DNA from 4 places in the Pseudomonas sp. CYM-20-01 genome. Region 3 is predicted to be linked to each of the others. Evidence: predicted binding sites of a transcription regulator. Region 3 holds the regulator's gene; each other region holds the start of a gene.

Region 1 (3,338 bases), 2.4 Mb from region 3:
CTTAAGAACCCGTCTTAGGCACCGTAGGATCCTTCACCCCACCGTCATCAAACAGGTTCAGCTTCTGACGCAGCTCATGCGCCGGCAACGGCTCCTGTCCTGGCGGAATCGCGTTCGGATCGGCCGGTACTTCACCCGGCGCGCCGGCCCCCGGAGTAGGTTGCGCCGCTGGGGGCTGGTCACCTTCGATCGCACGTTGGGCCTTTTTGGTCAGCACCACGATATCGATACGGCGGTTGATGGGGTTGAACGGGTCCTTGGGGTCAAACAGCTGCGACGATGCAAACCCTACCACGCGCGCCACTTGCGGGTCCGGGTAGCTGCCAGCCACCAGCGCACGGCGTGCAGCGTTGGCGCGGTTGGCCGAAAGCTCCCAGTTACCGAAGTCACCCTGGCCTGCGTAAGGCTTGGCGTCGGTGTGGCCACTGATGCTGATCTTGTTCGGCACCGCCTTGATGGTGTCGGCCATGGCCAGCAGGATGTCTTCAAAGTACGGCTTCAAGCGCGCACTGCCGGAGTCGAACATCGGGCGGTTGGCTGCGTCGGTGATCTGGATGCGCAAGCCGTCCGGGGTGATCTCGAATGAAATCTGATCCTTGAACTTCAACAGTTGCGGGTTTTCCTCAACCTTGGTCTGCAGTTCTTGCAGCAACAGTTCAAGACGCTCCTGCTCGACCTGTTCGGCCATAGACTCGACAGTATCGCGCTCGATCGGGATTTTTTCCTGAGGCGCTTCGGTCTTGACCTCCGGGTTGATGGTGCGCTCAGGCGCCAACTGCGGCGAGCCGCCCAGGTCGATCACGAAGGGCGTGCCGCTTTCCGAGAAACCAATCGGGTCCTTGAAGTAGCCGGCAATGGCGATCTTCTGTTCCGGCGTGGCGGTGGACATCAGCCACAGCACCAGGAAGAACGCCATCATCGCCGTCGCAAAGTCGGCGAAGGCGATTTTCCAGGCGCCACCATGGTGCCCCGCAGCGAAGCGCTTGACGCGCTTGATGATTATCGGCTGGTTGTTTTCCATGGCTTAGCGACCGCGAACCGCTTGTTCCAGCTCGGCGAAGCTTGGGCGATGCTTGGGGTACAGCACTTTGCGGCCGAACTCCACCGCCAGCGACGGCGGCATGCCGGAAGCGGAAGCAACCAGGCTGGCCTTGATCGACTCGTACAGGTTCACTTCTTCCTTGGCGTCATGGGCCAGGGAAGTCGCCAGCGGGCCGAAGAAGCCATAGGCCGCCAGAATACCGAAGAAGGTACCGACCAGCGCCGCACCCACGTGCATGCCGATAGCGGCCTGGTCGCCCTCACCCAGGGATGCCATGGTCACCACGATACCGAGTACCGCCGCGACGATACCGAAACCCGGCATACCATCAGCGATGCCGGTCACCGCGTGGGAGGGGTGCTCCAGCTCTTCCTTGAGGCTGAACAACTCCATGTCGAACAGGCCTTCCAGCTCGTGGGGGGCCATGTTGCCGGAGGACATGATGCGCAGGTAGTCACAGATGTAGGCGGTCATGCGCTCATCTTTGAGCACGGCCGGGTACTTGGCGAAAATCGGGCTGGCGGCGGCGTCTTCGATGTCGGCCTCGATGGCCATCATGCCTTCGCGGCGGCTCTTGTTGAGGATCTCGTAGACCAGGCCCAACACCTCCAGGTAGAAGGTATGGGTGAAGCGCGAACCGAACATGCCCAGCGACTTCTTGATCACGTGCATGGTCATGTAGCCGGGGTTCGCCTGCAGGAATGCACCCAGTGCCGCACCGCCGATGATCATCACCTCGAAAGGCTGGATCAGCGCAGCGATTTTACCGTGGGACAGGACGTACCCGCCGAGCACGCTTGCGAAGACGACGATGATGCCGATAATTTTAGCCATAGGAGATGAGTACTTGCGCCGTCGGGTTCATGGACATATTGGGTGTAGCAGAAAACTCTTGTTCTACTTATCGGCAAAACTGCGCCAGACTATAGCCCGTTAAGGCGAAAAGCCAGTTCGGCCCGCTCCGGGCGTGTAGACCGCAAGTGATGATCGCGCCCCAATCATGGCTAATGAAACGACAGTCCCAACTGCAAAACCCAACTCTCTCGCCGCTTGGATCAAGCGCCTGGACGATGTGCTGCTGCCCGTTCCCCAGGCCAGCCACGACCGCGTGTGCAAAGGCATCCGTGATAACCGCAGTTCGTTGCGGGATATTGCCGAGCTGATGCAAAACAGCCCGGCCCTGGTGCTCAGCGTGATGCGCGAGGCCAACAGCCACACCCATGGCAGCCTGGCGGAACCGGCGGAAAACCTCGAGGTGGCGCTCAATCGCCTGGGCCTCAAGCGCGCCGAAGAATTGCTGGCGCGCCTGCCCTCGGTGCCCGCACACGAGATCCCCGTGGCATTGCGCCAACTGTTGCTGGTCAGCCAGCACGCGTCGCAGCAGGCCAACGGTTTGTTCGGCAGTCGCCTGGCGCGGCTGTGGCAGGACATCCACTGGGGCAGCCTGTTGTTCCTGTCGCCACTGTGGCCGATGGCGGTGGCCTACCCCAAGCTTCTGGAGGAGTGGGAGCTGCGGGTTATCCACAAGGGCCAGTCAGCCCGCGCGGTCGAGCAGGAACTGTTCGGCATACGCCTGCTCGACCTGTGCGTCGGCCTGACCGAAGCCTGGCACCTGCCGATCTGGGTGTCCCAGGGCTATAAGTTGCTGATGAGCGAGCAGCGCCTGCTGGTCAAGGCCCTGCATATCGCCCGTGAGGACGACCCACTGCGCCATCAGCAATTGCTCGACGCCGAACCCAACCTGCGGCGCTGGCTGAACCAGCCGGCCAATACCGTGTTGCTGGCCAACGGCCTGGCGATGTCGGCCCAGGAATCCTGGACCTGCCCGCACACCGAACGCTGGCAGTTGCTCACAGCGCTGTACCTGCAACAACCGTTGGGCGAGGTGCAGCAACTGGTCCACCAGCAAGCCGTCACCAGTGCCCGTACCACCCTGATGCCCGACCTCTGGCACCCGGCGCTGTCGCTGATCTGGCCGTGGCATGTGGCGAAGATTCATCGCGGCCTGCTGCCGGCGCCACCGCCCACCGCCGAGGCCCTGGCCGTGTGGCGCAAGCGCTGCACTGAACTCTTGGTGGAACCGAGCCGCTTTGCCAACGCGATGCACCTGACCACGTGCGCCAAAGAGGCCTTGGTCGCCAGTGGCATGCAGCGGGTCATGCTGCTGATGGCCGATCGCGCCTTGAGTACCTTGCGCGTGCACCAGGTCGATGGCCTGCCCAAGGACGCCGCCAACCTGAGCCTGGACGTGGTCAACAGCACCCTGCTGCAACGTCTGCTGGAAAAGTCCGCCCAG
Region 2 (3,338 bases), 2.3 Mb from region 3:
CGGCCTCAATCGCGGCGTTGAGGGCCAGCAGGTTGGTTTGTTGCGCTACGGACTTGATCACATCAAGCACACTGCCGATCTTGTCGCTTTCGCGCTTCAGGTCACCCATGGCGACGGTGGAATTGCCCACCTCGGTGGCCAGGCGTTCGATCTGGGCGATGGCTTCGCCCACCACCTTGTCACCCTCGCGGGCCTGCTGATCGGCGGCCACGGCGGCCTCAGAGGCTTCCTCGGCGTTACGCGCCACTTCCTGCACGGTAGCCGCCATCTCGTTCATGGCGGTGGCGACCTGGTCGGTCTCGACCTTCTGGCTGTTGACGCCGGCGCTGGTTTGTTCGGTCACGGCCGACAGCTGCTCGGCGGCGCTGGCGATCTGGGTGACGCCGTCGCTGATCCCGCCGATCAGCTCACGCAAGCCGACGGTCATGCTTTGCATGGCGCGTTGCAACTGGCCCAGTTCATCCTGGCGCAAGGAAGTGAGGTTGTGGCTCAGGTCGCCGGAGGCTACGCGTTCTGCCACCTGCAGCGTCTGGTTCAGCGGAATGATGATCTGGCGGGTGATGGCCCAGGCGGCCACCAGACCGAAGATCAGCGCCAGCACGGTCGCCAGCAGCAACAGTTGTTTGGCCCGCGCGGCGTCGGCATCGCGTACCACGGTTTGCGAGGTGGTGAGTTTTTCGCTGTGGTTCTGCAGGGTCTCGCCTTGGGCGCTCATGATTTTCAGCGCGTCGGCGGCGGCCGTCTGGGAGTCACGGTACTGGCTGACGGCCGCGCGGTAGGCTTGCAGTGAAGTGCTGGCCTCCTGCAGGTTGGCCTGGTACTGCGCAGGCAATTGGCCCTCCAGCGCGGTGATTTTCTTCACGGCGTTATCAATCGCGTCGAGGGCCGGCTGCTCCGCCTCGACCTTGGCACTGTAGGTGTAGCCGCGTACCTGGAAGCGTGCCTGCTGGATCAGTTTGCTCAGGTCGACCACGCTGTTGAACTGCGTGACGCTGTCACCTTGCAGCAGGGACTTTTCCACCTCATTGACCTTGGCCACGGCGTTGTCGGCGGTGTCGCCCAGCTTGCTGCGCGCGCCTTCACGCTTGAGCCCGGCCTGGACCATGGCGCCGAAGGCTTTTTTGTATTGGTTCAAGGCGTCCTGTTGCTGTTCCACCAAGGCCTTGTCGTCGGGTTGCTCGATCAGGTCGGCGGCGGTCTTGAGGCCGCTGTCCAGTTTGGCGATCAGGCCGTTGACCGCGTCCGTGCCTTGTTCGCCGCGACGCATTTCGAAGTCCAGGCGCGCCAGGCGCAAGTCCTTGGTCAGTCCGTTGAGGCTGGAGATATAGCCCAGCTTGTCACCGCGACTGGTGACATCCCCCAAGCCGGTCCAACCGGTGAAGGTGATCATCAACGTGAGCAGCAATACCAGGCCGAAGCCCACGCCAAGTTTGGTTTTGACGCTGACATTCCCCAGCTTTTCGGCTAACCAACGATACATGCTGCGAACTCCCCTGGAACAAGGCTTGGACTTATCCAGAGGATATCGGCCAGCACGCGCAATTCTGTAGCGAAGCTGTACCCATGTGGGAGGGGGCTTGCCCCCGATTGCAGTGGTTCAGCAATGGATAAGCTGGATGACACACCGCTATCGGGGGCAAGCCCCCTCCCACCGGGTTGCTTAGGGAAGTTAGAAGAGTCGGGCCAGCAGGGCGGTGACGGCGGTTTCGACGCGCAGGATGCGGGCGCCCAGTTGCACCGGCTGCAAACCGGCCTTGGCCAGCAGGTCCACTTCGTAGGGAATCCAGCCACCTTCCGGGCCGATGGCCAGGGTCACCGGCTCATCCAGCCCGCGGGGGCAGGCTGGGTAGTCGCCAGGATGACCGACCAGGCCCAGGGTGCCTTCAGTCATCGCCGGCAGGCGGTCCTCGACAAACGGCTTGAAGCGCTTCTCGATAATGATCTCGGGCAGTACCGTATCCCGCGCCTGTTCCAGGCCGAGGATCAGTTGCTCGCGAATCGCCTCGGGTTCCAGGAACGGCGTTTGCCAGAAGCTCTTTTCCACCCGGTAACTGTTGACCAGCACCACCTTGGGCACGCCCATGGCCGCCACGGTCTGCAGCACCCGGCGCAGCATCTTCGGGCGCGGCAGGGCCAGCAGCAGGGTCAGCGGCAGTTTGGCCGGCGGCGGTTGGTCGAAGCTCACATGCAACTCGGCTTCACTGGCCTCCAGGCGCAACAGTTGGGCATTGCCCATCAAGCCACCCATGCGGCCGACGCGCAGGCTGTCGCCTACGGCGGCGCGGTGGACTTCCTGCATGTGCACCAGGCGCCGATCACGCAACACTACGCGGTCGGCCGCGATGAAATCGGCCTCCTCCAGCAGCAGCAGGTTCACGGCTGGGTCGCTGGCGGCTGGTCGTCGTCGCGCTGGTCATCCGGGTGTTCGCCGCGCTTGCTGATCAGGCTGCTAAACAGGATGCCGATCTCGAACAGCATCCACATCGGCACGGCCAGCAGGGTCTGGGAGAAGATGTCCGGCGGCGTGAGGATCATGCCGACCACGAAGCAGCCGATGATCACGTACGGGCGGATCTTCTTCAGGTACGCCACGTTGACCACGCCGATCCATACCAGCAGCACCACGGCCACCGGGATTTCGAAGGCCACGCCAAAGGCGAAGAACAGCGTCATCACGAAGTCGAGGTAGCTGGTGATGTCGGTCATCATTTCCACACCGGCCGGGGTGGCGGCGGCGAAGAACTTGAAGATCAGCGGGAACACCAGGAAGTAGGCGAACGCCATGCCGGTGTAGAACAGCAGGATGCTCGACACCAGCAACGGCACCGCGATGCGTTTCTCGTGCTTGTACAGGCCCGGCGCGATGAAGCCCCAGATCTGGTGCAGGATTACCGGGATCGCCAGGAACAGCGAAACCATCATGGTCAGCTTCAGCGGCGTGAGGAACGGCGACGACACGTCGGTGGCGATCATCGTCGCGCCGGCCGGCAGGTACTGGCGCAGCGGCGTGGAGACGAAAGTGTAGATCTGCTGGGTAAAGGCGAACAGCCCGGCAAAGATGATGAAGATGGCCGCTACGCAGCGCAGCAGGCGGGTACGCAGCTCGGTGAGGTGCGAGACCAGCGGCATATGCTGGTCGTTTTCCGGTTTATCAGCGCTCATGGGGCTCGCGGCGGCAATGTAGGGTCATGGGGCGCGGGCGACGCGGCAGGCGTCGGCGCAGGCTCGGTTGGGGCGGTCGGTGCGACGGGGGCGGCTTCAACGGTCGGCGCGATGCTGTTTTCAGCCGCAGGCTCCACCGGTTTGGCAGGCTCCTGCACGGGCGCCAGAATCTTGCG
Region 3 (3,338 bases):
CCGCGGATCCCGGATGATCTGCATCTGCCGCGCCGTCATCAGTTGGTCAGCCGTGCAGTCAGCGTGCAAATGCAAGACGAGCCTAGCGAGGAAGCGATGGCCGATATGTTCGCCGACCTCTACCACAACCCGGCGAAGCGGGTAGGTTGAGGGCGGTATGAACACCGTGAAATGTATCTACATCGATGGTCTGCAAGCGATTCACGCGGCCAAGCCATGTAGCCTGCGTCTAAGCAAGACAAGGTAAAGAAATAAAATGGGCAGCATGCATCCCGTACAGGTGATCGCGGTGACCGGCGGCAAAGGTGGCGTCGGGAAAACTAACGTGTCAGTGAATTTGTCCCTGGCCCTGGCAGAGCTTGGCCGTCGCGTCATGCTGCTGGATGCTGACCTGGGGTTGGCGAACGTCGACGTTCTGCTGGGGCTGACGCCCAAACATACCCTTGCCGATGTGATCGAGGGCCGCTGTGAGCTGCGCGATGTGCTGCTGCAGGGGCCTGGTGGCATCCGCATCGTCCCGGCCGCCTCCGGCACCCAGAGCATGGTGCACCTGAGTCCGGCGCAGCATGCCGGGCTGATCCAGGCGTTCAGTGACATCGGCGACAACCTCGACGTGCTGGTGATCGACACAGCCGCCGGGATCGGCGAGTCCGTGGTCAGCTTTGTGCGCGCTGCGCAGGAAGTGTTGCTGGTGGTCTGCGATGAACCCACCTCGATCACCGACGCCTACGCCCTGATCAAACTGCTTAACCGTGACTACGGCATGAACCGCTTCCGCGTCCTGGCCAACATGGCCCAGAGCCCGCAGGAAGGGCGCAACCTGTTCGCCAAGTTGACCAAGGTCACGGATCGTTTCCTCGATGTCGCCTTACAATACGTCGGCGCAGTTCCCTACGACGAGTGTGTGCGCAAGGCTGTGCAAAAGCAGCGTGCAGTCTACGAAGCGTTCCCTCGTTCCAAGTGCGCACTGGCGTTCAAGGCTATTGCCCAGAAGGTCGATACCTGGCCGTTGCCTGCCAACCCTCGGGGGCATCTGGAGTTTTTCGTCGAGCGATTGGTGCATCAGACGAGCGCAGGACCCGTGCTATGACAGCGACCGGCTACAACGCGTACAAGAAGTCTGCCCGTGACAGCCAGGGCGAGTTGATCGAGCGCTACGCGCCCCTGGTCAAGCGCATTGCCTATCACTTGCTGGCGCGCCTGCCCGCCAGCGTCCAGGTCGAAGACCTGATCCAGGCGGGCATGATCGGCTTGCTCGAAGTGTCGACCAAATACGACGCGAGCAAGGGTGCAAGTTTCGAGACGTATGCGGGCATCCGCATCCGTGGCGCGATGCTCGATGAAGTGCGCAAGGGTGACTGGGCGCCGCGTTCGGTACACCGCAATACACGCATGGTCAGTGACGCAATTCGCGCAATTGAAGCAAAAACCGGTCGCGACGCTAAAGATCACGAAGTTGCGGCCGAACTCCAATTGAGTCTCGACGATTACTACGGGATTTTGAACGATACCTTGGGCAGCCGCCTGTTCAGTTTCGACGACCTGTTGCAGGACGGCGAACATGAAGGGCTGCACGAGGACGGCGCGAGTGCTCATATGGAGCCATCGCGTGACCTGGAAGATGAGCGTTTCCAGGGGGCGTTGGCGGACGCGATTGCCAATTTGCCGGAGCGTGAGCGGCTGGTGTTGGCGCTGTACTACGACGAAGAGCTGAACCTCAAGGAAATCGGTGAGGTCCTGGGTGTCAGCGAATCGCGGGTCAGCCAGTTGCACAGCCAGTGCGCAGCCCGCTTGCGGGGGCGTTTGGGAGAGTGGCGAGCGCGCTGAACAGGCAGTGTGGGGACACTGCAGACGATACCGCGAGGGCAACCGGCCTTCGCGGGTTCGACCCGTGGTGCCCCCGGCAGTCCTTTTTGTGTAATGCCTGTTGATTGAAATGGCGCGTCCAGGTGCTGGGCGCGTTTAAGACTGCTTGGAGGTCGAATTGGACAAGAACATGAAAATCCTCATCGTTGATGACTTCTCAACGATGCGGCGGATCATAAAAAACCTGTTGCGTGACCTTGGGTTCACAAACACGGTCGAGGCGGATGACGGCATTACGGCGATTCCGATCCTCAACAGCGGGAGCATCGACTTTCTGGTAACAGACTGGAACATGCCGGGCATGACCGGTATCGACTTGCTGCGCCACGTGCGCGCTGACGAAAAGCTGCGCAGCCTGCCAGTGCTGATGGTGACCGCCGAAGCCAAGCGTGAGCAGATCATCGAAGCTGCCCAAGCCGGGGTCAACGGTTACGTGGTCAAGCCATTCACTGCATTGGCCTTGAAAGAGAAGATCGAAAAAATCTTCGAACGCATCCACGGCTAATGCCATCGCGGGGGAGCTATGGAGCATAAAGAAACGTCACAGGGAGACTTCGAGTCGACCCTGAAAAAGCATGCTCACCAGTTGGTCGACAGCCTTGAAAAAGGCCAGTTCGGCGACGCGGTGCAGTTGATCCATGAGCTCAACCAGACCCGTGACCGCGGCCTGTACCAGGAAGTGGGCAAGCTCACACGCGAGCTGCACAGTGCGATCGTCAATTTCCAGATTGACCCGCATATGCCCCAGGCCGAAGAAATCTCGCAAATCACCGATGCCACCGAACGCCTGTCCTATGTGGTCAGGCTGACTGAGGCGGCGGCCAACCGCACCATGGACCTGGTGGAAAACGCCACGCCTCTGGTCAACGGCATGGCCACTGAAGCCCAGGCCCTGAGCCACGACTGGGGCCGCTTCATGCGCCGGGAAGTGGGGGCTGAGGAGTTTCGCGAGTTGGCACGTCGGGTTGACGGTTTCCTGTCACGCAGCGAGCAGGAAAACCGCACGGTTTCCAGCAACCTCAATGACATTCTGCTGGCCCAGGATTACCAGGACCTCACCGGTCAGGTGATCAAGCGTGTGACCCAGTTGGTCACCGAAGTGGAAAGCAACTTGCTCAAATTGGTGCTTATGGCTGGCCAGGTTGACCGTTTCGCCGGCATCGAACATGACCGCGAAGCGATCCTCTCGGAAAAAGATCCACAAAAACATCTCGCCAAGGGTGAAGGTCCGCAGATTCATGCCGATAAACGTGAAGACGTTGTATCGGGTCAAGATGATGTCGATGACCTGTTATCCAGTTTAGGCTTCTAAGGAGCACCCACATGAGCTTCGGCGCCGATGAAGAAATCCTTCAGGATTTCCTTGTAGAGGCCGGCGAAATTTTAGAGCAGTTGTCCGAGCAACTGGTCGAGCTGGAAAGCCGACCGGATGATGCGAACCTGCTCAATGCAATTTTTCGCGGTTTTCACAC
Region 4 (3,338 bases), 730 kb from region 3:
GAGTTCATCCAATGTCGACGCCTGGCGCACGCCCAGCGCCAAGCGCTGCAACTCGCGCCCCATCACCGTATCGGCCCCGCCCAGGGCTTCAAGCGCTTGATCCACACATTCCGCGACTTTGGATTGAATGACCGCTAAATCCTCCTGCCGCACCAGCAACCCGAATACCTCCCGCTCATACCCATCCATCACCGGATCGTCCCGCAAAACCGGGCTGCCGCCGTCCGTCTCGTGCACCAGCTTCAGTGCAAAAAGCGCAACAGCTTCCAGCGTCAACTCCATGGTCTTGGTTCCTAGGGCTTGGGGGAGGGCGATGATCACTGTTCTACGCAGGAAAAAAAAGACCCCAATACCGCGAACTGCCAGGCTCACGCCCCTGTGAAGTCATTTGCCCAAGGAACAATATTAATTAGCCATGTTCCAACTCGCCGTGCCAAATGCACTCGGCCACCAGACGGGGGCGGTGCAAGGCTTGACCCATTACAAGGACGGAAAAACGCATGCACTCACTTCCCACCCAGGCCCCCACAGACTCGCAAGTTGTGAGGATTAATCGATGATCTATCGCGGCGCAGGCTGGCTGACGTTGTTTACACCGGTGGCGATGGTGCTGCTATTAATGTGGCTGTGGCCCGACCCCAGCGTCAAACCCGGCAACACATCGCTGATGCAGGTGTTGCTCGGCTTCGGGGCGGGGTCAGCGATCAACACCGTGCTGGGCTTTGTACTGAACCGACAACCGCACGCCGATGGCGTGCGCCACCACTTCTTTTTCATGCCGATGCAATGGCCGGCGCTGGCGATCACGGTGGTCTGCACGCTGATTGCCTTGCTGAAATAACCCTCCCGGCCGCTCGTCCGGGGCGGCCGCGTCTTGACCTGTTCAAGGCTGACACGATAAGTGGAGTGAGTGTCTCATAACAGTATGAGCGAGCAGGCGACGCCAGCCTCAGATCCACTGGTCATTCACAGCCGTGAGCTCCCCACCTTCATGCCCGGTATTCAAGATGCCCCGTGGCTCGATCATCATCAGCTTGGCCTCGCCTTCGGCGGCTGTGCGGTGCGCTACGCCCCGAGGGACCACGTACAGCTCACCCGGTGCGACATAGACCGGGCCGTCTGCAAGGTCGATACGCAGGGTACCGTCAAGTACCAGAAAGGCCTCGTCGGTTTCGGGGTGGGAGTGCCAGATGAACTCGCCTTCGATGCGCACGACTTTGAACTGGTAGTCGTTCATCTCCGCAACGACGCGTGGGCTCCATGGTTGGTCGATCAGGTCAGCTTTTTGGATGAGATTTATGGGGTGTGTCGGGGGCTGTGACTGAGACATGTCGGAGACTCTGCTGGATAAGAGTCGTCAGGTTAGCGAATGAGGGATCGAGGGCGCTTGTACGATCCTGCAAGCAGCCTGAGCGTGTCAGCTGGCGTCACCTACACTTAACTCCGTGCTCAGTCACACACCGGTCATAAACCAGACGGAAGGCACTCAACAGACCTAAAGTTGAGCCGCTAGGGGCGGATAAACTCTATGTCGTTTACATCCGCAACACTGTTCAAGGATCGAACTCATGCCCCAGCGCCCATCCAGCCGCACGCACCTTCCCGTTTATCCTCGTTTCCGTTGGTTCGCCTTGATTCCGGTCGTGCCGGCCGTTGTGTGGATACTCGTGCAATCCACTTCGCCGGCCAATCTGCTGGCCTGCACGGTACTGGTGATGATCGGCCTCGGTGCCTGTGCCTGGAGCGCGGCTTCACAGCGCAACGCACTGCAGCGAGCGATTGCTCAGGCGCAGGCGGACCAATCGAGTGTGTACGCGCATAACGGCTTGGCCTCGCGTGCACAGCTCGATGAGGTATTGCTGGGCGCCATGCCCATCTGGGCCAAGCAGGTGGAAAGCTCGCGCCATCAGACCGAGGAAGCGATTGTGAGCCTGGTGAACCGTTTCACCGGGATCGCCACCCGCTTGGAGGAAACGGTACAAGCGTCGCAGCACGCGGCCGGCGAGCTGGACGGGCAGGCCGCTGACGGCGCGCTTGAGGTGCTGGCACGCAGTGACAGCGAGTTGAGCCAGGTGATCAATTCGCTCAAGGCCACGCAAACCAGCCGTGACCAGACCCTGGCGCAGGTGCGCAGCCTGACCGCCTACACGGGCGAGCTGCGTACCATGGCCGCTGATGTGGCAGCGATTGCCGCACAAACCAACCTGCTGGCCCTCAACGCGGCCATCGAAGCGGCGCGCGCCGGTGAGGCCGGTCGCGGCTTCGCGGTGGTGGCCGATGCGGTGCGCAGCCTGTCGAGCAAATCCAGTGAAACGGGCCAGCAGATGTCGGCCAAGGTCGACATCATCAATAACGCCATTACTCAATTGGTGCAGGCCGCGTCCAGCAGTGCCGACCAGGACAGCCATTCGGTGGCCGAGTCCGAAAACAGTATTCAAATGGTGCTCACACGCTTCCAGAACATCACTGGGCGTCTGGCCGAATCCGCCGACCTGCTCAAACAGGAAAGCTACGGCATCCGCGATGAGATGACCGAGGTGTTGGTCAACCTGCAATTCCAGGACCGGGTCAGCCAGATCCTCAGTCACGTGCGCGACAACATGCACGCCCTGCATGACCATCTGCAACAGGCCAACCAGACCCCGGACCAGCCGCTGGACATCGACGCTCGCCAGTGGCTGGCGCGCATGGAAACCACCTATGCCACTGACGAGCAACGACGCCTCCATCGTGGCGAGGCGGCAGTGCAGTCGAATTCCCAAGACATCACTTTCTTTTAGGAGCACATCATGGCGAAGAATGTATTAGTGGTCGACGACTCCAGCAGCGTGCGCCAAGTGGTCGGCATCGCCTTGAAAAGCGCCGGTTACGACGTGATCGAGGCCAGCGACGGCAAGGACGCCCTGAACAAGCTGACCGGGCAAAAAGTGCACCTGATCATCAGCGACGTGAACATGCCCAACATGGATGGCATCACCTTCGTCAAGGAGGTGAAGAAGCTGGCCAACTACAAGTTCACCCCGATCATCATGCTGACCACCGAGTCTCAGGAATCGAAGAAGGCCGAAGGCCAGGCCGCGGGCGCCAAGGCATGGGTGGTCAAGCCATTCCAGCCGGCGCAGATGCTGGCGGCGGTCTCCAAATTGATCCTGCCCTGACACCCGGCGCCAGGGAGGCCAACATGCCGATCACTCACGAAACAATCGACGACACTACCCATGTGGGCATCGACGGCGAACTCACGATCTACACCGTCGCTGAACTGGCGGGCGCGTTGTGGCCGCAGATGGGCGCGGCGCCGCGCCTGGAACTGGACCTGTCCCAGGTGACGGAAATGG

The links. Region 3 encodes FliA, which starts transcription of late flagellar genes. Its sites were predicted from a motif close to CTAAAGTTTNNNNNNNNNNNGCCGNTAA; they were not measured.
Region 1: the regulator FliA is predicted to act here: its motif matches at 1,944-1,971, upstream of motA (flagellar motor stator protein MotA).
Region 2: the regulator FliA is predicted to act here: its motif matches at 1,523-1,550, upstream of M2497_RS02810 (methyl-accepting chemotaxis protein).
Region 4: the regulator FliA is predicted to act here: its motif matches at 1,496-1,523, upstream of M2497_RS26260 (methyl-accepting chemotaxis protein).

The regions. Positions count from the first base shown of each region.
Region 1 covers NZ_AP025169.1:786,826-790,163, reverse strand. The annotation lists gene motB (flagellar motor protein MotB) at 2-1,021, opposite strand; gene motA (flagellar motor stator protein MotA) at 1,025-1,876, opposite strand; gene M2497_RS03450 (HDOD domain-containing protein) at 2,043-3,338, shown strand, end outside.
Region 2 covers NZ_AP025169.1:631,688-635,025, forward strand. The annotation lists gene M2497_RS02810 (methyl-accepting chemotaxis protein) at 1-1,480, opposite strand, end outside; gene M2497_RS02815 (16S rRNA (uracil(1498)-N(3))-methyltransferase) at 1,670-2,377, opposite strand; gene tatC (twin-arginine translocase subunit TatC) at 2,374-3,162, opposite strand; gene tatB (Sec-independent protein translocase protein TatB) at 3,159-3,338, opposite strand, start outside.
Region 3 covers NZ_AP025169.1:5,053,816-5,057,153, reverse strand. The annotation lists gene flhF (flagellar biosynthesis protein FlhF) at 1-150, shown strand, start outside; gene fleN (flagellar synthesis regulator FleN) at 257-1,090, shown strand; gene fliA (RNA polymerase sigma factor FliA) at 1,087-1,827, shown strand; gene M2497_RS22820 (chemotaxis response regulator CheY) at 1,997-2,371, shown strand; gene M2497_RS22815 (protein phosphatase CheZ) at 2,390-3,178, shown strand; gene M2497_RS22810 (chemotaxis protein CheA) at 3,190-3,338, shown strand, end outside.
Region 4 covers NZ_AP025169.1:5,779,476-5,782,813, reverse strand. The annotation lists gene M2497_RS26275 (hypothetical protein) at 1-282, opposite strand, end outside; gene M2497_RS26270 (hypothetical protein) at 557-841, shown strand; gene M2497_RS26265 (cupin domain-containing protein) at 950-1,330, opposite strand; gene M2497_RS26260 (methyl-accepting chemotaxis protein) at 1,569-2,780, shown strand; gene M2497_RS26255 (response regulator) at 2,790-3,158, shown strand; gene M2497_RS26250 (STAS domain-containing protein) at 3,182-3,338, shown strand, end outside.